3 regions of the Rhizorhabdus sp. GW822-FHT03C02 genome follow, and region 1 is predicted to be linked to each of the others. Evidence: predicted binding sites of a transcription regulator. Region 1 holds the regulator's gene; each other region holds the start of a gene.
The links. The regulator LexA, encoded in region 1, represses DNA repair genes until DNA is damaged. The targets are predictions, from matches to a motif close to GTTCCNCNCTTGTTCT.
Positions count from the first base shown of each region.

Region 2: a site for LexA is predicted at 2,089-2,104, ahead of AC1RM6_RS09605 (ImuA family protein). Genes of this name have one in related genera too.
Region 3: a site for LexA is predicted at 4,037-4,052, ahead of AC1RM6_RS06235 (DNA recombination protein RmuC). Genes of this name have one in related genera too.

Region 1 covers NZ_JBXANN010000006.1:207,624-215,258, reverse strand. The annotation lists gene AC1RM6_RS17005 (2OG-Fe(II) oxygenase) at 1-685, shown strand, start outside; gene trpC (indole-3-glycerol phosphate synthase TrpC) at 705-1,496, shown strand; gene moaC (cyclic pyranopterin monophosphate synthase MoaC) at 1,503-1,979, shown strand; gene AC1RM6_RS16990 (molybdopterin molybdotransferase MoeA) at 1,976-3,163, shown strand; gene lexA (transcriptional repressor LexA) at 3,221-3,895, shown strand; gene AC1RM6_RS16980 (ComEC/Rec2 family competence protein) at 3,889-6,135, opposite strand; gene gltX (glutamate--tRNA ligase) at 6,104-7,588, shown strand; gene AC1RM6_RS16970 (citrate synthase) at 7,630-7,635, shown strand, end outside.
Region 2 covers NZ_JBXANN010000002.1:528,397-536,031, forward strand. The annotation lists gene AC1RM6_RS09600 (DUF6504 family protein) at 1-1,374, opposite strand, end outside; gene AC1RM6_RS09605 (ImuA family protein) at 1,292-2,068, opposite strand; gene AC1RM6_RS09610 (DUF5818 domain-containing protein) at 2,329-2,556, shown strand; gene AC1RM6_RS09615 (SOS response-associated peptidase family protein) at 2,642-3,274, opposite strand; gene AC1RM6_RS09620 (SOS response-associated peptidase family protein) at 3,331-3,852, shown strand; gene AC1RM6_RS09625 (hypothetical protein) at 3,938-4,135, opposite strand; gene AC1RM6_RS09630 (hypothetical protein) at 4,867-5,229, shown strand; gene AC1RM6_RS09635 (ATP-binding protein) at 5,609-7,635, shown strand, end outside.
Region 3 covers NZ_JBXANN010000001.1:1,361,888-1,369,522, forward strand. The annotation lists gene cysS (cysteine--tRNA ligase) at 1-860, opposite strand, end outside; gene AC1RM6_RS06225 (hypothetical protein) at 1,088-1,774, opposite strand; gene AC1RM6_RS06230 (CHASE2 domain-containing protein) at 1,848-3,905, opposite strand; gene AC1RM6_RS06235 (DNA recombination protein RmuC) at 4,073-5,503, shown strand; gene AC1RM6_RS06240 (cysteine hydrolase family protein) at 5,496-6,059, shown strand; gene AC1RM6_RS06245 (M28 family peptidase) at 6,174-7,556, opposite strand.

The DNA.
Region 1 (7,635 bases):
CGCGATCGACTGGCAGCATGCCGCCCACGCGCTCGACGATCGCGGCTGGACGGTCGTGCCGGGCCTGCTGGCTCCGGCCGAAACCGACGCGATCGCCGGCCTGTATGACGACGAATATGGCTTTCGCAGCCGGGTGGTCATGGCCCGGCACGGCTTCGGCCAGGGCGAATATCGCTATTTCGCCTATCCGCTGCCGCCGCTGGTCGCCGAACTGCGCGACCGTCTTTATCCCCCGCTCGCGGCCATCGCCAATCGCTGGCACGACCGGATGGGGCTGCCGGTTCGCTTTCCCGACGACCACGCCGCCTTTCTCGACCGCTGCCACGCCGCGGGGCAGCGGCGCCCGACCCCGCTGCTGCTGCGCTACCGCCCCGGCGACCATAATTGCCTCCATCAGGATCTCTATGGCGAGCATGTCTTCCCGCTCCAGGCGGCGATCCTGCTGTCGCGGCCGGGGGAGGATTTCACCGGCGGCGAGTTCGTGCTCACCGAACAGCGGCCACGGATGCAGTCGCGGGTCGAGGTCGTGCCGCTCGATCGCGGCGACGCGGTGATCTTCGCGGTCAATATCCGTCCACGTCGCGGCGGGCGCGGCGACTATCGGGTCGCGATGCGCCATGGCGTCAGCACGCTGCGGTCGGGCCGGCGGCACATGATGGGCATCATCTTCCACGACGCCATATGACAGGCTATGGACCGCCGCGATGGCCAACAAGCTCACAGAAATCTGCGATGCCAAGCGCATCCATGTCGCGCAGCGCAAGACCGCGGTGTCGTTCGCCGATCTGACCGCGCAGGCCGCCGCCCAGTCGGCCCCGCGCGGCTTTCGCGCCGCGCTCGATCGCAAGGCGGCCTCGGGCTACGGCCTGATCGCCGAGATCAAGAAGGCGTCTCCTTCGAAAGGGCTGATCCGCGCCGACTTCGATCCGCCCGCGCATGCCCGCGCCTATGAGGAGGCCGGCGCCGCCTGCCTGTCGGTGTTGACCGACATGCCCTATTTCCAGGGTCATGACGATTATCTGGTCGCCGCGCGTGCCGCCTGTACGCTGCCGTGCCTGCGCAAGGATTTCATGATCGACCCCTGGCAGGTGACCGAGGCGCGCGCGCTCGGTGCCGATGCGATCCTGATCATCGTCGCGGCGCTCGACGATGGCGAAATGGCCGAGATCGAGGCCGCGGCGATCGAACATGGCATGGACGCGCTGGTCGAGGTCCATGACGAGGCCGAGTTCGACCGCGCGCTCGCGCTCAAGTCGCGGCTGATCGGGGTCAACAACCGCGATCTGCGCGACTTCTCGGTCGACTTCGCGCGCACCTACGATCTCGTCGGCAAGGCGCCCGCCGGCTGCACCTTCGTCGCCGAGAGCGGCCTCGGATCGAAGGCCGATCTCGACGCGATGGCGGCGCATGGCGTGCGCTGCTTCCTGGTCGGCGAGACGCTGATGCGCGCCGACGATGTCGCCGCCGCCACCCGCAAGCTGCTCGTCGGCGTCTGAGTCATCATGGCTGACGGTAAGCTCACCCATATCGACGACGAGGGCGCCGCCCGCATGGTCGACGTCTCGGCCAAGGCCGAGACCAAGCGCGAGGCGGTCGCCGAAGGCCGGATCCTGATCGCCGAGACCGCGCTCGCCGCGATCCGCGCCGGATCGGTCAAGAAGGGCGATGTTCTCGCGGTCGCGCGGATCGCCGGGATCATGGCGGCGAAGAAGACCGCCGACCTGATCCCCTTGTGCCACCCGCTGCCGATCGCCGGGGTCACCGTGGACCTGGCGATCGAGGCCGACGGCATCCGCGCCACCGCGACCGTCGCCACCACCTATACGACCGGGATCGAGATGGAGGCGCTGACCGCGGTCTCGGTCGCGCTGCTCACCATCTACGACATGGCCAAGGCGCTCGATCGCGGCATGCGGATCGAGGGCGTCCGTCTGCTTGCCAAGACCGGCGGCCGCTCGGGCGACTGGAAGGCCGGATGAGCCTGCTGCCGGTCGCCGACGCGCAGGCCCGGATGCTCGCGCTGGCATCGGCCCTGCCGGTCGAGACCGTGGCCGTCGTCGACGCGATCGGCCGCTACGCCACCGCCGATATCCGCGCCCGCCGCACCCAGCCCGCCACCGACCTGTCGGCGATGGACGGCTATGCGATCCGCTTCGCCGACCTGCCCGGCCCCTGGACCATGGCCGGCGAAAGCGCCGCAGGGTCCGCACCCGGCGCGGCGATCGGTACCGGCGAGGCCTTCCGCATCTTCACCGGCGCCCCGCTCCCCGTCGGCGCCGACACGATCCTGATCCAGGAGGATGCCGCACGCGAGGGCGAGCGGCTGGCCGTCTCGGGCGATGCGCCGCCCGCCGCCGGGACGTTCGTGCGGACCGCGGGCAGCGATTTCGCCGCAGGCGATGTGCTTGTTTCCGCCGGGACCGCGATACGCCCGGCGACGATCGGCCTCGCCGTCGCCGGCGGCCATGGCACGCTCGACGTCTGCCGACGCCCGCGCGTCGCGATCCTCTCGACCGGCAGCGAACTGGTGCCGCCCGGCGCGCCGACCAGCGGTGCGATGCTGCCCGCCTCGAACGGGCCGATGCTCCAGGCGATGCTGTCGGGCCTTCCGGTCGAGGTCCGCGACCATGGCATCGTCCGCGACGATCTCGACGCGATCGCCGCCGCCTTCACCGCGCTCGCGGCCGACGCCGACATCATCGTCACCAGCGGCGGCGCCTCGGTCGGCGATCATGACCTCGTGCGGCCCGCGCTCGAACGGGCCGGCGCCGCGATCGACTTCTGGCGGATCGCGATGCGGCCGGGCAAGCCGCTGATGGTCGGCACCCTCGGCAAGGCGGTCGTGCTCGGGCTTCCCGGCAATCCGGTATCGAGTTTCGTCACCGCGACCCTGTTCCTCCGGCCGCTGGTCGCGCACATGCTCGGCGCGGCATCGCCATTGCCTGTAACCACCCCTGCGCGGCTCGCGGTCGACCTGCCGCCGGTCGGCGAACGCGCCGATTATCTGCGCGCGCGCCATCATGGCGGCATCGTCACTCCGGTCCACAGCCAGGACAGCGGGGCGCTGTTCGCGCTCGCCTTGGCCGACGCGCTGATCGTCCGCCCCGCCCGCGCCGCCGCGGCGCGCAGCGGCGACATAGTCGAGATCGTTACGCTTGGTTGACAGCTTCGTGGAAGTTGCCTAGATGTTCCATATTCGTTCCTCCACGGGGTGCCTGCGATGCTCACACGCAAGCAGCATGAATTGCTCTGCTTCATCAATAACCGGCTCGTCGAGACCGGGGTTTCGCCCTCGTTCGAGGAGATGAAGGAGGCTCTCGACCTCAAATCGAAGTCGGGCGTCCACCGCCTGATCAGCGCGCTCGAGGAACGCAATTTCATCCGCCGGCTGCCCAACCGCGCCCGTGCGCTCGAAGTGGTGCGGATGCCCGAGATCGCCGCCCCCGCCACCAAGGCTACGCCGCCCGCGCCGACCCGCAAATCGGCGCCGCCGGTGTTGCAGGCCGCGAACGAGAATGTTCTCGAAATCCCGCTGCACGGCCGGATCGCCGCCGGCATGCCGATCGAAGCGATGGAGGGGCACAGCACATTGTCGGTCCCCGCCGCGTTGCTCGGCTCGGGCGAACATTATGCGCTCGAGGTGTCGGGCGATTCGATGGTCGAAGCCGGCATCCTCGACGGCGATTATGCGCTGATCCGCCGCACCGAGACCGCGCGTGACGGCGACATCGTCGTCGCGCTGATCGCCGACAGCGAAGCGACCCTCAAATATTTCCGCCGCGAGGGATCGATGATCCGCCTCGACCCGGCCAACCGCGCCTATGACCCGCAGCGCTACGCCCCCGAAATGGTCCAGGTCCAGGGCAAGCTCGCCGGACTGCTGCGCCGCTACTGAGGCTTACCGTGCGGCTGCGGCCGCAGGGGAACATTGGCGAGCGGCAGATGCCGCGCCTTCGGTCGTGGCCGCTCCCGCTCGGGGCGCCTGAAGGTCGTCCAGGGATGATCCCCGACATGCTCGGCGACGGTTTCGATCGCGGCTGACGGCAGCCGGATCGCCAGCCCGCCGGTGGTCCGCAACAACGGCAGATCGGCCTTCAGCCAGCGCGGGTTGCAGCTGCGCGGCAAACGGCGGTCGCTGATCGCGATATCCGCCTGCCGGCAGGCGAGGTTCATTTTTCCGATGTCGATCATATAGGGGCTACGGGTCGCGAGGATGCGCCAGCGGCGGCCATCGATCCCGATCTCGCTCATGCACAGGTCGCGGTTGCACTGCGCGCCCGACAGCGCGTCGATCGGCGGGGCTTCGCCTTCGACCCCCGACGCCTCGCCGAGCGCGTCGCGCACATAGTCGCCGGCGCGCTCGCGCAGCAACACGATCCCGCCGTCGCCAGTCCGGATCGCGACATGACGGCCGTCGCCGGTGACGAGCAGGTCGGGCGCCGGCGTCAGCCAGCTCCACACCGCCCCGGCCGCGAGCGGGATCATGCCCAGGCGCCGCACCCTGGTCCGCCACAGCACGATCCACAGCCCGCCCGCCACCATCAGCGCGAACGCACCCCACGGCATCGACGGCAGCGATGCGACCGAGCCCGGCGCGCTGGCGACCGCATGGGCGATCCACAGCAGGAACGACAGTGTCTTGCCGGTCAGCCACCAGACCGGCGCCCCGAGCCCGACCGCATCGAGCAGCAACGCGAACGCCTCGAGCGGCATCACCACGAAGGTGGTCAGCGGGATCGCGACGATGTTCGCCGCTGCCCCATAGAGCCCCTGTTTGTGGAAGTGGAACAGCGCGATCGGGCTCAGGGCGAGTTCGGTGACGAGCCCGGTCGCGAGCAGCAGCAGCACCGCCCGCCCCATCCGCCACAGCCAGGCCTCCTCGCGCCGTGCGCCGAAGGCGACGACGCGGGGATGTTCGTGGAAGGCGACCAGCGAAGCGATCGCCGCGAAGCTCAGCTGGAAGCTCGGCCCGGCCAGAGCCTCGGGCCAGCACAGCAGCACGATCAGCGCACCGGCGGCAACGAGGCGCAGCGTCATCGCCTCGCGCCCGAGCGCGATCCCGCCGAGCACCAGCAGCGCGGCCACGCACGAGCGGATCGTCGGCACCTCTGCGCCCGCCAGCAAAGTATAAGCGACGCCGGCGAGCGCGCCGATCGCCGCCGAGATCAGCACCAGCGGTGCGTGGAGCGCCAGCCGCGGCGACAGCGCGAGCAGCCGCAGGGCGACGAACATCATCCCGCCGACCACCGCCGAGACGTGCAGTCCCGACACCGACAGGAGATGTGCCAGCCCGGCCCGGCGCAATGCCTCGTTGTCGGCTTCGGGAATTCCGCCCTGATCGCCGGTCACGAACGAGGTGGCGATGCCGGCTTCGCCCTCGCCGGCGATCGAATCGCGAATATGGGCCGAAATCCGCACCCGCAGGTTCCACAGCCACGACCAGAAGCCCGCTTCCGCTGCCGGATGCAGCACCGGTTTCCCGATCGCCTTGCCGGTCGCGCCGAGCCCCTGGAACCAGGCTGCTCGCGCGAAGTCATAGCCGCCGGGCACCATCGGCGGCGCCGGCGGCAACAACCGTGCGCGCAGGTCGATCCGCGATCCGACCGGCACCTCGGCGGGCAGTTCCTTGGCATCGACATTGACCCGCACCCGCGGCGGCAGGCCCGAACCGGGGTCGGGCGCGAGCCGCAGGCGGACGAGATCGCGCGCCGGCAGCGGATCGACCGCCTCGATCCGCGCCGCGAAGCTGACGACCGTCGGCCGGTCGATCCGCGGCGCCGCCACCCAGTTCGCCTTGGTCCAGATGATCGCGAGCCCGACCAGCATCGCCAGCGCGAGCACCAGGATTCCGCGCGGGGCGCGGGTACCGCGCCCGATCAACAGCGCCCCCAGCGCGATACCGGCGAAGACCGCCGCCGCGCCGCTCCAGGCGAACCGGTCGGGTAGCACGAACCAGGCCGCGATCCCCGCGCCCAGCCCGACCGGCAGCCATAAGGCGATCTGATCGCGCTCGATCTCGAGCCACGTCTCGATCGCGCGCCCGAACCGGGCCGGCGTCGCGCCGGCACGCGCGAGCGCACCGGTTTGAAGCCGCCGAACGGCTATGCTAGGGGCGGCGTCGATTTCGCTGGCCATCGCGCCGATACTGGAGAATCCGCGCGTGGACGCAAGCCTGCAAGACCGTCCTGTCGTTACCCGTTTCGCACCGTCGCCGACGGGCTTCCTGCACATCGGCGGCGCGCGCACCGCGCTGTTCAACTGGCTGTTCGCCCGGCATCATGGCGGACGCTTCCTGCTGCGGATCGAGGACACCGACCGCGCGCGCTCGACCGACGCCGCGATCGACGCGATCCTCGACGGTATGCGCTGGCTCGGGCTCGATTGGGACGGCGAGGAAGTCTACCAGTTCGCCCGCGCCGAACGCCATGCCGAGGTCGCCAACGCGATGCTCGCCAGCGGCCATGCCTATCGCTGCTACGCGACCCCCGAGGAACTCGCCGAGATGCGCGAGCAGCAGAAGGCCGCCAAGCTGCCGATGCGCTATGACGGGCGCTGGCGCGATCGCCAGCCGGGCCCCGAGCAGGAAGGCAAGCCGTTCGTCGTGCGCCTGCGCGCCGAACAGACCGGCGCCACCACGATCGACGACCAGGTCCAGGGGCCGGTCACCGTCCAGAATGCCGAACTCGACGACATGATCCTGCTGCGGTCGGACGGGACCCCCACCTATATGCTCGCGGTCGTCGTCGACGATCACGACATGGGGGTCACCCATGTCATCCGCGGCGACGATCATCTCAACAACGCCTTCCGTCAGCTCGGCATCGTCCGGGCGATGAACTGGCCCGAGCCGATCTATGCGCATATCCCGCTGATCCACGGCGCCGACGGCGCCAAGCTGTCGAAGCGTCACGGTGCGCTCGGCGTCGATGCCTATCGCGACGAGCTCGGCATGCTCCCCGACGCGGTGGTCAACTATCTGCTGCGGCTGGGCTGGGGGCACGGCGATGCCGAGATCATCAGCCGCAAACAGGCGGTCGAATGGTTCGATCTGGCCGGCGTCGGCCGGTCGGCGTCGCGCTTCGATTTCAAGAAGCTCGAAAATCTCAACGGCCATTATATCCGCGAGTCCGACGACGCGGCGCTGGCCGCGCTGATCGCCCCCGGAGTCGCGGCCGAAGCCGGCCGCGAGCTGACCGCCGACGAGCATGACCGACTGCTCCGCAGCATCCCCTTCATCAAGGTAAGATCCAAGGATCTGAAGGAGTTGACGGACAGTGCGGGCTTTCTGTTTCGCACCCGCCCGCTCCCCATGGACGAGAAGGCAGAAGGGCTGCTAGACGGACCCGGCAAGGCGCTTCTGGCCCAGGCTAGGGATGCCATTGCCGCCACCTCCGAATGGTCTGCCCCGGCGCTCGAGGCAGCGGTTCGCCAGGTGGCGGAAGACGCGGGAATAGGCCTTGGCAAGGTCGCGCAGCCGTTACGCGCTGCGCTGACCGGCCGCACGACCTCTCCCGGAATATTCGACGTCCTGGCCCTCCTCGGCCGCGAGGAGAGTCTGGGGCGGATGAGTGACCAGATATCGTCCTGACGGGGTGTCCTGCCCCGCCCGGCTTGCCAGGAGAATGAAGCATGGGG
Region 2 (7,635 bases), on a different contig from region 1:
GGCTTCCGCGGCGAGCGGTTCGACCCGGGTCGCGGCCAGCCGCATCGCCTCGATGCCGAGGCCGGGGTCGATCCGCTCGACCCGCATCGCGAGCATCCGCTTGAGGTGGCGCGGATCACGGGTGGCGCGCGCGGTGCCGATCGCGATCCGTGGCTCGGTGCCGTCGACCACGAGGCAGGTCAGTATCGCGTTGCGCAGCCCGAGGCCGCGGGCGAGCAGCTGTTCGACCAGATCGTCGACGAGATCGCCGATCACCTGGAGGATCGCCTCGGCGGTGCCGATCGGCTCAAGCAGCCGCCGCTCGGCCATCGGCGCCTCGAACGGCACCGCGGCGACGATCGGCTCGGGGATCAGGCCGCGCGCCTGGTCGAGGCGGCGGACGGTGTCGAGGCCCAGCCGGCGGGCGAGCGGCCCGCGCGGCATCGGATAGAGATCGGCGATGCGTTCGAGCCCGAAGCGCGCGGCGGCGGTCAGCGCGTCGGGCGCGAGCCGCAGCGCCGCGAGCGGCAGCGGCCCGATCGCCTCGGTCTCGCGCCCCGGCGGCAGCAGCGTGATCGCGTTGCTGCTGTAACGCGCGAGCGCATGCGCCGCGCCCGGCGTGCCGGCGATCGCGATCGTCGCGGTGAAACCGAGCCGGCGCAGGAAGGCGAGCAGCCGGCGGGCGAAGCGTTCCTCGCCGCCGAACAAATGGGTGGTGCCGGCGAGATCGAGCCACAGCCCGTCGGGCGGGCAGGCACTGGCGACCGGTGTCCAGCGCGTGACCGCGTGGAGCGCGAGCCGCTCGAGCCAGGCGTCGTCGGCTTGGCGGTCGGCGTCGGCGACATCGAGCTCGGCGACGAGCGCCCGGGCGTAAGCGGCGGCCATGCCGGGATGCAGCCCGAGGGCGAGCGCTTGCGGGCAGGCGGCGGTGACGGTCTCGCGCTGGCCGCTGCGGTCGATCAGGATCGTCGGCTGCCGACCGGCCGGCGACCAGCGGGGAAGGGCGATCGCCGGCGTCGTTCCGGGCGCACCGTCGTCGGAACGCATCGCCCGGAACGGATGATCGGCGGACTCGCTGCGCCGGCCGAGTTCGCGCATCGTCGGGCGCTGGTGGACGGCGAGGTCGGCCAGGTTGCCGGCGCGGCCCTGGTCGCGATCCGGTGCAGGGTCAGGCGTGTGCCCGGGCGCGAGACCGGCGTCGCGCGCCCAGCGCGCGCCGGGGCGCCAGCCGCCGCCACGCGGCACCGAGCAGGCACCGGGATCGTCGTCGATCGGTGGCAGCGGACGCGCCGAGGGCAGTTCCCGCGCGGGCTCAGGCGGCGCGGCTGGACGCGGTGACCCGCGCAGCCGCTCGATCGGCAGCTGCGGCAGGAAGAGCGAGGCGACCCGTGGCATCACATGCCTCCGCTTCGAGGGAAAAAGGGTTGCCGCCGCGCTGGCGGACCAGCTCGATCCGCCAGCGGGCGCGGCCGACACCGGCATGGGGGAGCGGCGCCGACGGCAGGCAGCCGATCCGCCAGCGGGTCATCGCCGCCGAGGGCTCGGCGAGCGGACAGCGCTCGCGGGTGCGGTGGCGGCGGTAGAGCAGCACCGGGGTGCGGCCGTCCGAGGCGGCAAGCTGGAGCCGCCGCGTGGCGGTGCGGTCGGCCAGCCGTATCTCAGCGACGATGCAGGCGAGCGACCCGTCGCGCAAGCCGTCCTCGGCGAGTGCGAGTATCTCGGCATCCTTGCCGCCTTGGCCGTAGAGCAGCCGGTCCGGTGGCAGGCCGACCTGTTCGAGGCCGGGGGCGTAAAGGTCGAAACGGCCGAGCGTCCACAGCACCGTTGCCACGCCGCGCGCGGCGAAACGGGCGGCAATCCCGGCGGCGAACAGGGTCGCTGCGGCGTCGTCGGCGAGCCCGGTCGAGGCGGCCGCGATCTCATGGAGCCCGGCCCCGTCCAGCCCGCCATCAGCAAGCCGGTCATCGATCGCCGCAAGTCCGAACGCGAGTGCCGCCGCCGCCGGTCTGCGGGTAATCGCGAGTTCGGCACGGAGCGCGGCGATCTGCTCGGCACGTGGCCGGTCGGTAGAGGGGATCGGGATAAGCATGGCTGGTCAACGACTCAATTGTTCCCTTTATGTTCCGTCCGCGTGGTCGGTTCGTCAAGCTACGGTTAGAGCGCCGGGCCTGCCCGTCTGCGCGCGGCGGGGTTGCCCGTCGACTTATCAACAGATTTCGCACGCGCCGTGCCCTTTGGCGCGTTGTGGCGGTGGGCTCGGGGTGCGATGATCGTCCTGGCGAGGCGTTTTTACCGGATCGCGGGCATCGGGCGCGCGGGTGCCTCCTCGCCGAAAACGGGGAGGCGATGATGAGCGGCGTACATGTTCGGATGGCCGGCCAACTGCGGCATGTCGAGCGCGGCACGCTGCTCGAGGATGGCGACGGCACGCTCTGGCGGCTCATTTCCGGCGCCGACGTGGTCACCCCGCCTGATGGCCATGTCATCGTCGAGGGCCGCACGCTCGACGGCAACCAGATCGAAGCGCTGTGGATCGGCGCTGTCGCGGGCGTGTCGCCGGACCAGCCCGCGGCCTGAGCCGGTCGCCGCAAGCGCGCCTGTCCGCGGCCGATCGGCGCGCGGGATGCCAACTCTCCTGATCAGTAGCTGGTCGGTCGCCTGGTTATAGGGCAAGCGTTGGCTGCGCCGGCCCGTCGGCGGGCGCGGGATAGACGCGGGTCGCAGGCAGGCTTCCCTTCGGCAGATAGGTGAGGACTTCGGCGGCCGGCACCGCCGGATCGAGCCAGTCGGCCCAGCGCTCGCGCGGCAGCGGGATGATCTGGCGATGATGATAGGGGGCAACGTCCTCGCCGGCGTCGATCGTCAGCATGGTGAAGGCCTCGCCGACCTCGGGATGTGCGCGCCAGATGCCGGCGATGCAGAACCAGCGATGGTCGGTCATCGCGAACAGCCATTTGTCGAGGCGCTTCTGCTTGGGTATCTCGGCATCGGTGAATTCGTAGAAGCCGTCGGCGAGGATGAGGCAACGCCCCGATGTGAACTCGCGATTCTCGGAGCGGAAATTATAGACCGGCTTGCGGTTCGGCCCGGGCCAGCTCCATCGCCGGTTGACCAGTTCGCCGACGCCGCGTTCTCCTTCGACGCCGCGGACGATGGGGGCGATGTCGGTCATCTTGATGTCCTCGCGCGCTTCGACGTTGGGCGCGCCCTCGGGCATCTTGATCCTGATCTTCAGATCCTCGAAATCCTCGGCGATCGACGCAATGTCGACGAGCAGCCGGTAGTCGTTGCACATTGTCTTCCTCGTCCCCGGCGCTTGTCCGGTGCAATCGTTCCCGCTATGTTCCGGCCATGGGCCCGAAACCGAATCCCTTCGACTCCGATGCCGCGCCGGGCGCGACCCGTCCCATCATCCGGCGCGACCCAGACAATGCGCAAGAGATTGAAATGGTCGAGGCGACCTGGGGATCCGATCCGCGCTTCGCCGCCGGTGCCTCCTATCGTTTCCTCCGATCCGACCGCGGCGATTTCCGTAGCCATCGCTGCCTGGTGCCGGCTTCCGAATTCCACATGCGCGCCGAGGGCAAGAACTACCGGGTGACGCTCGACGACGGCAATTTCTTCTATCTCGCTGCGATCTGGGAGCCGGCGATGGCCGCCTGGCCGCTGTCGTTCCGGATCATCACCGTAGATGCCAATCATGACGTGGGGCCGTATCAGCCGCGGCATGGCGCGATCATCCTGCGGCGGCAGGTGATGCAATGGCTCGATTCCACCCTCCCCGAGAGCGAATTGCTGGCGACGCCGCCCTTCAACACCTTCCGGGTCGAGGAGATCGGCAGGAAGCCCGAGCAGATCGGCCTTCCGCTCTGACCAGAATGCGCGGGCGCCTGCGAAGGCGGGGTGAGGTGGGATTGCCGCTTGGGGGCGACCGCTGCGGTCCGGCGATCGAGTCGCGTCAGACGCCGAGCGGTGGGCCGGCGACCAGCTTGCGCCGATCGTCGTTCAATTGCCGTTCGACATCCTGCAGGATGCGGTCGAGCTGGCCGGCGCGTTTGTCGTCGCTGGCGCGCACGGCTTCGGTGACCGCGACAAGCAGGATGTCGATTGCCATGGTGCCATGCGCGGCAATCATCTGGGCGGCTGTCTCGATCATGGGATGAACAGCTCCGATAGGTCGCGATGGCCTACGCCCGCGCGCCATCCGCACAAGTCCGGTAGTCGACGTAGCTGGTCGGGCTTTCGACAGTCGGCGCGAGATCAGGGGCGAGCCGAGCGAACTGCGCCATTCGAACCCGCACCGGCCGTCAGCGCCGCGCGGCCGCGGCGATCGCGGACAGCCCCAAACGCGGCGACAAAGACTGCGGCGCGGAACGGCGGCCAGCTCGCGCTCTGTGCGCTTTTCCGACATGGGCGCCCGACGAACCTTCACTGACCGTTGTGCCCGTGCCCATGGGGCCGCGTGGCCGCTCGCCCTGCGCTGATGGTCGCGTCTGAACCTCCGCGCCCGCGTGGCGAGCATCGGATTGCCTTCGACCGACCGGCTTCGCGGGCGCGGCACCCGCCCTAGCAGAGCCGGCGAGCCACGGCGCGCCGCCGCCGACCTGATTGCCGGCAATGGGCCGGGCGGCGCGAGGCGGTCGCCCGCCAAAGAGAGGATGTGCGGCGGATGGGCGATGCCGTGCCAGTCGCCTGGTTGACGGACATGCTCGGCCTGATCGGCGCGGTGATCGGGTAGGGGATCGGTCCGGGGCGGCGATCGCGCTTTTGGCCGAGCCGATCGCTGCCGCCGCTGATCGCTCGCGTTCCGATGAATCCGGTCAGGCCGGCAACCCGACTCGGTGGTGCGGCGTTTTTCGGGACGCGCGTCATATGGGAGTAGGAGCGATGATCCGCGTCAGCCACGAGCCCGGGCGTCGACGACTGGTGGTCCGGATATCGGCCTTTCTGTCGCCCGAGGATGTCGCCAGCTTTGCGGCGCAGGAGCAGGCCGCGGTCGCGGCGCTCGGGTGGCAGTCGGGGCAATATGACCTGCTCGTCGATGCCGGGTCAGCGGCGATCCAGAGCCAGGCGGTGGTCGCCTGCTTTCGTGAACTGATCGAGGGGGCCCGAATCAAGGCGCGGCGGATCGCCATTGCCGGGCTCGGATCGCTGGCTCGGCTGCAGGCGCAGCGCATCGTCGAGGGGCGCGACGAGGCACGTCTCTTCGCGAGCCGGAGCGAAGCCGAGGCATGGCTGTCGGCCGATTGACGTCTCGGGCGCGACGATGCGATCGATACGGTGCCGATGATAGCCGCACCTCTCACGATTCATGCCGATGTCCGATCGAACAGCGTCCGCTGGCGCCGTGCCCCGGTGGCGCGTGGAACGGTGGTCGGGCGGCGGCGTTGTCGCGCATCGAAATGATCGCGATCGCCGCTGGCGGTCGCCCGACCCCGGGGGACCATGCGATGGTGGTGACGATGGCGATGCTGTCACGGCCGGAGCGATCGGCGCCCGGGACGGGCGGCCCGATCGGCGGATGCCGCAAGCGCCCCGCCGTCGACCGTCCTCCCCGACCCGCCATGACGGCGGACGCCGCGATGCCGGGCCATTGCGCGTGGTTGCGCGTTGGCGCTAGGAATCGTGCGTGACGACCACCGCTGAAGATTGGCTGTACCGTGGCGGCGAGGCTGGGCGCCTCATCGCCGAACGCGACTGGTCGCGATCCTCGCTCGGTCCGATCGAGACCTGGCCCCAGAGCCTCAAGACCGCGCTGGGCCTGCTGCTGCTGTCGCCGGTGCCGATCGTGATGCTGTGGGGCGAAGACGGCATCATGCTCTATAACGATGCCTATTCGGTGTTCGCGGGCGGCCGGCATCCCGAACTGCTCGGATCGCGGGTGCTCGAGGGCTGGCCCGAGGTCGCCGACTTTAACGATCATGTGATGAAGGTCGGGCTGGCGGGCGGTACCCTCGCCTATCGCGACCAGGAGCTTACCCTCTACCGCCATGGTGCGGCCGAGCAGGTGTGGATGAACCTCGATTATTCGCCGGTGCTCGACGAAAGCGGCGCGCCCGCGGGCGTGATCGCGGTGGTCATCGAGACGAGCGAGCGGGTCAAGGCCGACCGCCGCCTCGCCACCGAGCGCGAGAGGCTGCTCCAGGCGTTCGAACAGGCCCCCGGCTTCATCATCGTCATGCGCGGGCCGACCCACGAGGTCGAGTTCGTCAACGCGGCGCATCGCCGGGTGTTCACCAGCGCCACATGGGCGGGCAGGACCATCCGCGATGCCTTTCCCGACGTCGCCGACCAGGGCTTTTTCGAGATGCTCGACCGGGTCTACGCGACCGGCGAGCGGGTCGAGGCCTTTGCCCAGCCGGTGCGCTTCCGGCAGCCCAACGGCGTCGAGGAGGAGCGCTTCCTCACCTTCGTCTATGAGGCGATGCGCGACGGGGACGGCGCGATCGTCGGGGTGCTGTGCGAGGGGACCGACGTCACCGACGCCCATCGTGCCGAGCAGGAGGTCGATGCCGAGCGTCGCGCGCTGCAGACGCTCAACCGGGTGGCGGCGGCGATCGCGGCGGAGAAGGATCTCGAGACGATCGTCCAGCATGTCGTCGATGCCGGGGTCGAACTGACCGGCGCCGCCTTCGGGGCCTTCTTCTACAATGTCCTCGACGCGCGGGGCGAAAGCTACATGCTCTATGCGCTGTCGGGGGTGCCGCGCTCGGCGTTCGCGCAATTCCCGATGCCGCGCAACACCGCGGTGTTCGCGCCGACCTTCGGCGGCGAGGGGGTGGTGCGATCGGACGATATCAAGCTCGACCCGCGCTACGGGCTCAACCTGCCGCGCAAGGGCATGCCCGAAGGGCATCTGCCGGTCACCAGCTATCTTGCGGCGCCGGTTTTCAAGCGCGACCGCAGCGTGATCGGCGGGCTGTTCTTCGGCCATCCCGAACCCGGTCGTTTCAACGCCAAGCATGAGGCCCAGATCGTGGCGCTCGCCTCGCAGGCGGCGGTGGCGATCGAGAATGCCGATCTGATCCGGCGCGTCCAGGAGGCGAACGAGACCCTCGAGCGCCGGGTCGAGGAGCGCACCAGCGAACTGACCGAGGCGCACGAGGCGCTGCGCCAGGCGCAGAAGATGGAAGCGGTCGGCCAGCTCACCGGCGGGATCGCGCACGACTTCAACAATCTGCTCGCGGGCATCACCGGCAGCCTCGAGGTGATCGAGCGCCGGCTGGCCCAGGGGCGCACCGACGGGATCGAGCGGTTCCTGGCCGGCGCCCATTCGTCGGCCCAGCGCGCCGCGTCGCTGACCCAGCGCCTGCTCGCCTTCTCGCGCCGCCAGACGCTCGATCCCCGGCCGACCGACGTCAACCGGCTCGTCCATGGCATGGAGGATCTGATCGGCCGCACCGTCGGGCCGGCGATTGCGGTCGAGGTGGTCGGTGCCGCCGGGCTCTGGCCGACCCGGGTCGACGCCGCCCAGCTCGAGAGCGCGCTGCTCAACCTCGCGATCAACGCCCGCGATGCGATGCCGGAGGGCGGCCGGATCACGATCGAGACCGCCAATAAATGGCTCGATGACCGTGACGCGCGCGAGCGCGATCTCAAGCCGGGCCAATATGTCTCGATCTGCGTGACCGACACCGGCACCGGCATCCCCAGGGA
Region 3 (7,635 bases), on a different contig from region 1:
TTGCCGCCGCGATCGACCAGGAAATTATTGTGCATCCAGAAATTTGCACCCGATTGCTCGGTCGCGGTGAAAGCCTGGTTCTGGGCGATCTCGTTGCAATGGTGGATCTCGCGATGGTCGATCCCGCCGGTGTGGATGTCGAACTGCTCGCCGAGATATTTCATGCTCATCACCGAGCATTCGAGATGCCAGCCGGGCGCGCCAGGGCCCCAGGGCGACAGCCACTCCATCTGGCGCTGCTCGCCTTCGGCCGACCGCCGCCACAGCGCGAAATCGGCCGGGTTGCGCTTGCCCTCGACCTCGGCGATGCGGCCGATCGTCTCGTCGGGCTTGGCGCCGGCGAGCCGGCCATAATCGGGAACCTTCGACGTGTCGAAATAGAGCCCGCTGTCGAGTTGGTAGGACGCGCCATGCGCCTCGATCGCGCGGGCAAAGGCGATCATGTCCTGGATATGGTCGGTCGCGACGCTCCACACGGTCGGGGTGCGGATGTTGAGCGCCTTCAGATCGGCCTTGAACGCATCGGTATAGAAGGCCGCCACCTCCCAGATCGTCTTGGCCGCCTGCGCTGCGGCCTTCTCCATCTTGTCGTCGCCGTCGTCGGCGTCCGAGGTCAGATGGCCGACATCGGTGATGTTGATGACGTGATTGACCGGCCAGCCCTTCCAGTTGAGCGTCCGGCGCAGCGTGTCGGTGAAGACATAGGCGCGCAGATTGCCGAGATGGGCGAAATTATAGACGGTCGGCCCGCAGCTGTAGAGGCGCACCATCGTCGGATCGATCGGCGCGAAGGCGCGGGTCGACCGGCTGAGGCTGTCGAAGAACATCATTTCGGCGCCGGCGGGGGCAGGGATCGTCATTCAAGGCCTCATACGCGATCTCGAAGATGCTGACGCATCCTCGATCGATTTGCTTAAGCGCCGCACGGGCTGATACCCAATCTCGATGAGTCAAGCTCACCGGGATCGGGTATCAGATCAGACAGGTGCGCGCTCTACAGCATTTTTGCGCGTCGAAGGCCACCGACAAAGAAAAGGGCCGGCAAGGCGAACCCTGCCGACCCAGTCTGCTGCTTCGATGAAGATATTCAGCCCTTGGGGGCGGGCTTTTCCGGTGCCGGCTTGTCGGCCGATGCGGTCGCCTCGATGACCTGGTTGACCTGGGCCTGGCAGCCGGCCTTGATCAGCGACTGGGTCATGCCCTGGATGTCCTGGGTCTCGGGCTTGACGACGATGAACTTGACTGCGGTCGGGGCCTTGGCGCCGTCCCAGCTCAGTTTGTACTGGCTGCCGTCGGCGACCGCGACCGTCTTCGGCCAGGCGATGTTCGACTGGCCGGCCGAGAATTTGAGCGATCCGGTCGCGCCGTCGGCGACGCGGGTCACGGTGACGTCGGCGGCGGCATCGGCATTCTGGCGCCACACGGTGACGTTGGCGGCATCGACCACGCACATGTTCGAGCTGCGGCTGAGATCGACATACCAGACGCTGGGGTTCTTGCCGCTCTTGTCGGTGCCGCTGACCGAACGCACGGCACCGATACGGGCCCGGCGTTCGCCGCCGCCCGAGACCAACGCCGCCATCGTCGACGAGGTCGAGGCCGCCGCGACCTGAGTCGCGGTCGCGCTGAACGTGCCGGGGCCGCTCAGCGTGCGGGTGCCCTTGCCGTCGAGCAGGACGATCGTGTCGCCGGCCTTGAGCGTGATCTTGGCGTTGTCGGCGAGCGCCTTGCCCGCCGGATAGGCCTTGGCCGACGGACCGGCGGAGCGAACCACCAGCGGAGCGGCAATGGCACTGGCCGATAGGGTCAGAGCCAGGAACGTCGCAAACGAAGCCTGCGACAGGCGCTTATTTATCGAGTGCACTATACCCTCCGGGTCCAACTTCCTTGAGACGCTCTACCAGATTGGCGAGCGCCTTATCACCGCTATCCGTAGCGAGCAGGGATTCGAGTTCCCCCATCGCTGCAGGATCACCATCGTCGAAACGACGAAGCATGTCTGTGAGAGACGTCACATAAGCCATCGAAAGATGCGGCACCGGTTCGAAGACCGGCATCGGCGTCGATCGGCCGGAAACCGCGATGCGGCCCATGGGACGGAAATAGCCGAGCGTCGATTGTTCGACGACGGTGTCGCTGACCAGGGTCTTGGTCTTGAGATATTTGTTCGCGCCCTCGAGCCGCGAGGCGGTGTTCATCGAGTCGCCGAGCGCGGTGTACTGGATGCGACCCTCGCCGCCGAAATTGCCGACGATCGCCTCGCCCATATGGACGCCGACCCGGGTGACCCCGATCGGCGGCACGCCTTCGGGGGCGTCGAGGCGAAACTGTTCGCCGGCCTCGTACATCGCCACCGCGCATTTGACCGCGCGGTCGGCGTCGTCGGGCCGGCTGATCGGCGCGCCCCAGAAGGCGACGATCGCATCGCCGACGAACTTGTCGATCGTCCCGCCATATTCGAGCACGGTCTCGCTGAGCACGTCGAGATAGCGGTTGAGCAGGAAGGCGACCATTTCCGGCTCGATCTGGTGGCTGAGCTTGGTGAAGCCCTCCAGATCGCTGAACAGCGCGTAGATTTCGCGCTTCTCGCCGCCGAGCGAGAGCCGCTCGGGATTCTTCAGGATGTCGGCGGCGATATCGCGCGGCAGATATTTGCCGAGCGCGCCCTGCGCGAAGTTGCGCTGTTCCGATCCGATGCCGCGCGCCGCGGTGCCGACCGCCGAATAGGCGAACACCCAGCCGAGCAACCAGCCGAACACCGGCAGCCCCTGGGTATCGATCCCCTTGAACTGCAGGAAGAAGGGCACCGCGAACAGGATCGCCGCCTGGGCCAGCAGCACCAGCGACAGCCACCAGATCCGCAACTGGGCGACGCTGGTCAGCGCGCCCATCAGCACGATCGCGATCGCGATCAGCCACAGGCCCCAGCCCGGGATCTTGGGCAGCATGACATTGTCGAGCATCTGCGCGAGCAGATTGGCGTGGATCTCGAGCCCGATCGTGGTCTCGCCGACGATGCCGGTCTGCGGATTCTTGATCCGCGAGGCGGGGGTCGTGAATTGGTCGACGTCGGGGATGTTGCCGCCGATCAGGACATAGCGCCCTTCGATCTGCGGTTTCATCGCCTCGAGGATGTCGGGGTTGGCGATCAGCTCGACCGGCAGCTTGTCGAACACCGGGCGCTCGACATTGACCGGCATCCGGTAGCGGATCGATCCCTGATAGTCGCGGAACGCCGGATAGCCGTTGGTCAGCGAATTGGCCATCAGCGGCGGCAGGTCGCGCGGCTGGTCGGGCCAGCTGCGCATCACCCCGTCATTGTCGGCCTGAAGCCGGATACTGGTGAAATGGACGTTGCCGGGCACGGTCTGCTTCATGAAGTCGCGCAGGAAATTCTCCTGGTCGAGGGTCATGAAGTTCGGGTTGCTCTTGTTGGTCGCCAGACCCAGGAAGGTCGGCGTCTTCATCGTCCTGAACGCGTCGATCAGGATCTGGTCCTCGGGGGTCGGCTGGTCGATGAGAATATCGATGCCGATCGCCTTGGGGTGCATCTGGTCGAGCTGGAGCAGCGCCTTGGCCAGCATCGACCGGTCGAGCGGCGAGCGCCGGCCGGTCAGGCGCAACGTTTCCTCGTTGAAGGTCACCATCGTCAGCCGCGGGTCGGTCTCGACATGCGGGCTCGCGAGCAGCGAACGCACGTCGTAGAGCGCGCGCTCGGCGTCCTGCGCCAGCACGATGCCCCAGCTGTAGCGCGCGAAGGCGAGGCCCAGCACGAGGAAGATCGCGGTCGCGATCAGCCGCGTCGCGCCGATCTGCTTGATGGTCTTGCGCAGGCCCTTGGCGGCCGATCCGGACGCCTTGCGTGCCTTCGATGCCAAATCCGGTGCGCTGGCGGTCGTCGCCATGCAGAATCCCCGTCCCCAAAAGGCGACCCCGAGCCCGGTGCCGCCATGTTCCCCGAATCCATTCATACGCCTTCGTTTGTTAATGGGAAGTGATTGTTGCGCCCTTGCAATCAAAGAATGAAAGCGGATAAGTTCGCCTTCTGTTCTCTTTTGCGCATTGGCGGATCATGCCCCTCGAATTTGCCTTCATCGGACCGATTTTGCTGTTGTTTGGGCTGGTTATCGGCTGGGCACTGAAGGCGTGGGGCAGTGCGGCATTGACGAGGGAGCGCGACCAGCTTCGCCGGGACCTGCTCGCCGCCCAAGCGGAGATCCACCGCGCACGGGCGCAGGCCGATCAGATCGACCAGTTTCGGCGCGATCTCGACGCGGCGCGGACCGCGCTCGATGCGACTCGCGAATCGCTCGGCCGATCCGAGGTCGAGCGCTCGCGGCTGCAGGCCGATGCCGCCGCGCGGACCGAGGCGTTCGAAGCCCAGCTCGCGCAGCTACGCGAGGCGAAGGAGCAATTGTCGGCGCAATTCTCCGAGGTCGGCGCCCGGCTGCTCGACCAGGCGCAACGCCAGTTCCTCGAACGCGCCGACCAGCGTTTCTCGCAGGCGGGGGAAAAGAACGAGGCGCAGATCAAGGCGCTGCTCTCGCCGGTCGAGACCACGCTGAAACGCTATGAGGAAGGCCTGCTCAAGGTCGAGAAGGAGCGGGTCGACAGCTATGCCGGGCTGCGCGAGGCGGTCGACCAGGTCCGGGTCGGGCAGGGGCAGGTCCGCGACGAGGCGGCGAAGCTGGTCAACGCGCTGCGCGCCAGCCCCAAGGCGAGGGGCCGCTGGGGCGAACAGTCGCTGCGCAACGTGCTCGAACAGGCCGGGCTGTCGCCTTATGCCGATTTCACCACCGAGGTCTCGGTCGACACCGAGGACGGGCGGTTGCGCCCCGACGTGATCATCCGGCTACCCGGCGGCCGCAAGCTGGTGGTCGACGCCAAATGCTCGTTCAACGCCTATATGGACGCGAGCGAAGAGGTCGACGAGGCCGCCCGCACCACCCTGCTCAAGGCGCATGCCGCGGCGCTGCGGACCCATGCCGGCCAGCTCGGCCAGAAAAGCTATTGGGACCGGTTCGGCGACGCCGCCGACTATGTCGTCATGTATATCCCGGGCGAGCATTTCCTGTCGGCGGCGATGGAGCAGGATCCGCTGCTGTGGGATTGGGCGCATGATCGCCGGGTGCTGATCGCCAGCCCGATCAACCTCGTTGCGTTGGCGCGAACCGTCGCCAGCGTCTGGCGGCAGGAGCGGCTGGCCGAGGAAGCGCGCGAGATCGGCGCGCTCGGCAAGGAGATGTACGAGCGGTTGGCCGCGCTCGCCGGGCATATGCGCCGGGTCGGGTCGGGGCTGAACAGCGCGGTCGAGAATTACAACAAGTTCGTGTCGAGCTTCGAGAGCCGCGCGCTGGTGACCGGCCGCAAGTTCCGCGAGCTCAACATCGAGACCGGCAACAAGGATATCGAGGACGTCCCCGCCATCGAGGCGCTGGCCCGCGAGAGCGGTGCCGCCGATCTGGCGGCGCTCCCCGAGCAGCGATTGGTCAACGATGGCTGAGGCGGGAGAAACGGCGGGCGCGGTGCTGCTGCTGATCGACCTGCAGCGGGCGATCGATCATCCCGACTGGGGCATCCGCAACAATCCGCGGGCCGAAGCCCATGTCGCGGCGCTGCTCGACCATTGGCGGTCGCGGGGCTGGCCGGTCTGGCATGTCCGGCACGATTCGACCGACGCCTTGTCGCATTACCGCCCCGGACAGCCTGGCCATGACTTCCGCGAGGGGCAGGGCCCGCTGCCGGGCGAACCGGTGATCGCCAAGCGGGTCAACAGCGCGTTCGTCGGCACCGATCTCGAAGCACGCCTCAAGGCTCGGGGACATGACCGGCTCGTCGTCGCCGGCGTGATCACCAACAATTCGGTCGAGACCAGCGTGCGCCATGCCGGCAATCTCGGCTTCGCGGTGTGGCTCGCCGAGGACGCCTGTTTCACCTTCGCGCGCACCGACTGGTCGGGCGTCGAGCGCAGCGCCGGCGAGGTTCATGCGATGTCGCTGGCCAATCTCGACGGCGAATATTGCCGGGTCGTCGAGACCCGCGATCTGCTGATCGGCTGACCGCGGGCCGGCTTATATGCGATCTCGAAGATGCTGACGCATCCTCGATCGATAGGCTCAAGCGCCGCACGGGCTGATACCCGATCCCGATGAGCAAGCTCACCGGGATCGGTATTATTTCGTTTTGGGCACCGGACCATAATCCTGCGGATCATTGGCCACCACCGACAGCATCGCCGTCCAGGCCGCGACATTCTGGCGCAACTGCTCGGGATCGATCTTGTCGAGCGTGTCGTCGGCGGTGTGGTGGAGGTCGAAATAGCGGGTGCCGTCCTGGTTGAGCGCGAGGACCGGCACGCCCGCCTCCTGGAGCGGGTCGGTGTCCGAACCGCCGGCCTCGCCATTGCGAGGGTTCATCGAGATGCCGAGCGGCGCCAGTGCCTCGGCGATCGGCTTCATCGCCGGCAGCGCGGACGGCATGACGTCGGTGCTGAACTTCCAGACCTTGTCGGCGCCGAAGTCCGACTCGGCGGCGACATGATGCTTCTCGCCGCCATGCGCCTTGGCATAAGCCGCGCCGCCGAACAGGCCGATCTCCTCCGATCCGAACCAGACGACGCGGATCGTGCGCAGCGGCTGGCCGGCGTCCATGATCCGCTTGGCCGCGGCGGTGCTGATCGCGACGCCCGAGGCATCGTCGATCGCGCCGGTGCCGAGATCCCAGCTGTCGAGATGGCCGCCGACCAGCACCACGCCCAGCGACGGATCGCGGCCCGGTACCTCGGCGATCACATTGCCCGACTGGTGCTTGGTCGACATATGCGCGCTGACGTCGAGAGCGATCGTCACCGGCTTGCCGCGCTTGAGCACCCGTTCGAGCTGGTCGGCATCGGGGTTGGCGAGCGCGAGCGCCGGGATCGGCTTGACGCCCTCGTCCCAGGCCTGGACGCCGGTATGCGGCACCCGGTGATGGTCGGTGCCGATCGAGCGGATCAGGATCGCGGCGGCCCCCTTCTTCGCGGCGACCGACGGTCCCCTGCGGCGAACCTGCCCGACCGGGCCATATTGCGATCCGTCCTGGGTCGCGGCCATGCGGTGGGTCAGGAAAACGATCTTGCCCTTGATATCGGCGGGATCGGCTGCCTCGAGCGCGGACAGGCTGGCGAAGCCGATCACCTCGGCGGTCAGCCCCTTGGCCGGGGTGCCGGCGCTGTTGCCGAGCGCCTCGAGCACCAGCTTCTGCGGGAAGGGGGCGACGATCTCGGCGCTCGCTTCGCCGCGTTCCCAATAGGGTACGTCGAATGTCTCGATATGAACATTCTGGAAACCAAGCGCCTTCAGCCGGATCACCGCCCAGTCGCGCGCCCGCGCCTCGGCCTCGCTGCCCGCCTTGCGCTGGCCGATCTCGGTGGTCAGCCCCTCGGTGATGTCCCAGGCCAGATTGTCGGCGAGCGCCGCGTCGCGCAGCGCCGCGGTCTGCGACGGGGCGGCCTGGGCGAACAGGGGAGCGGGAAGGGCGGATGCGGCGAGAAGCGCCAGCAGCGTCATTTTGGTCATGGGGTTGGACGCTATCGGTACGATCCCCATTTGCCAATCCTGCCCCGCCGCCATTTTCGCGTCGTCATTTTTACGGTGG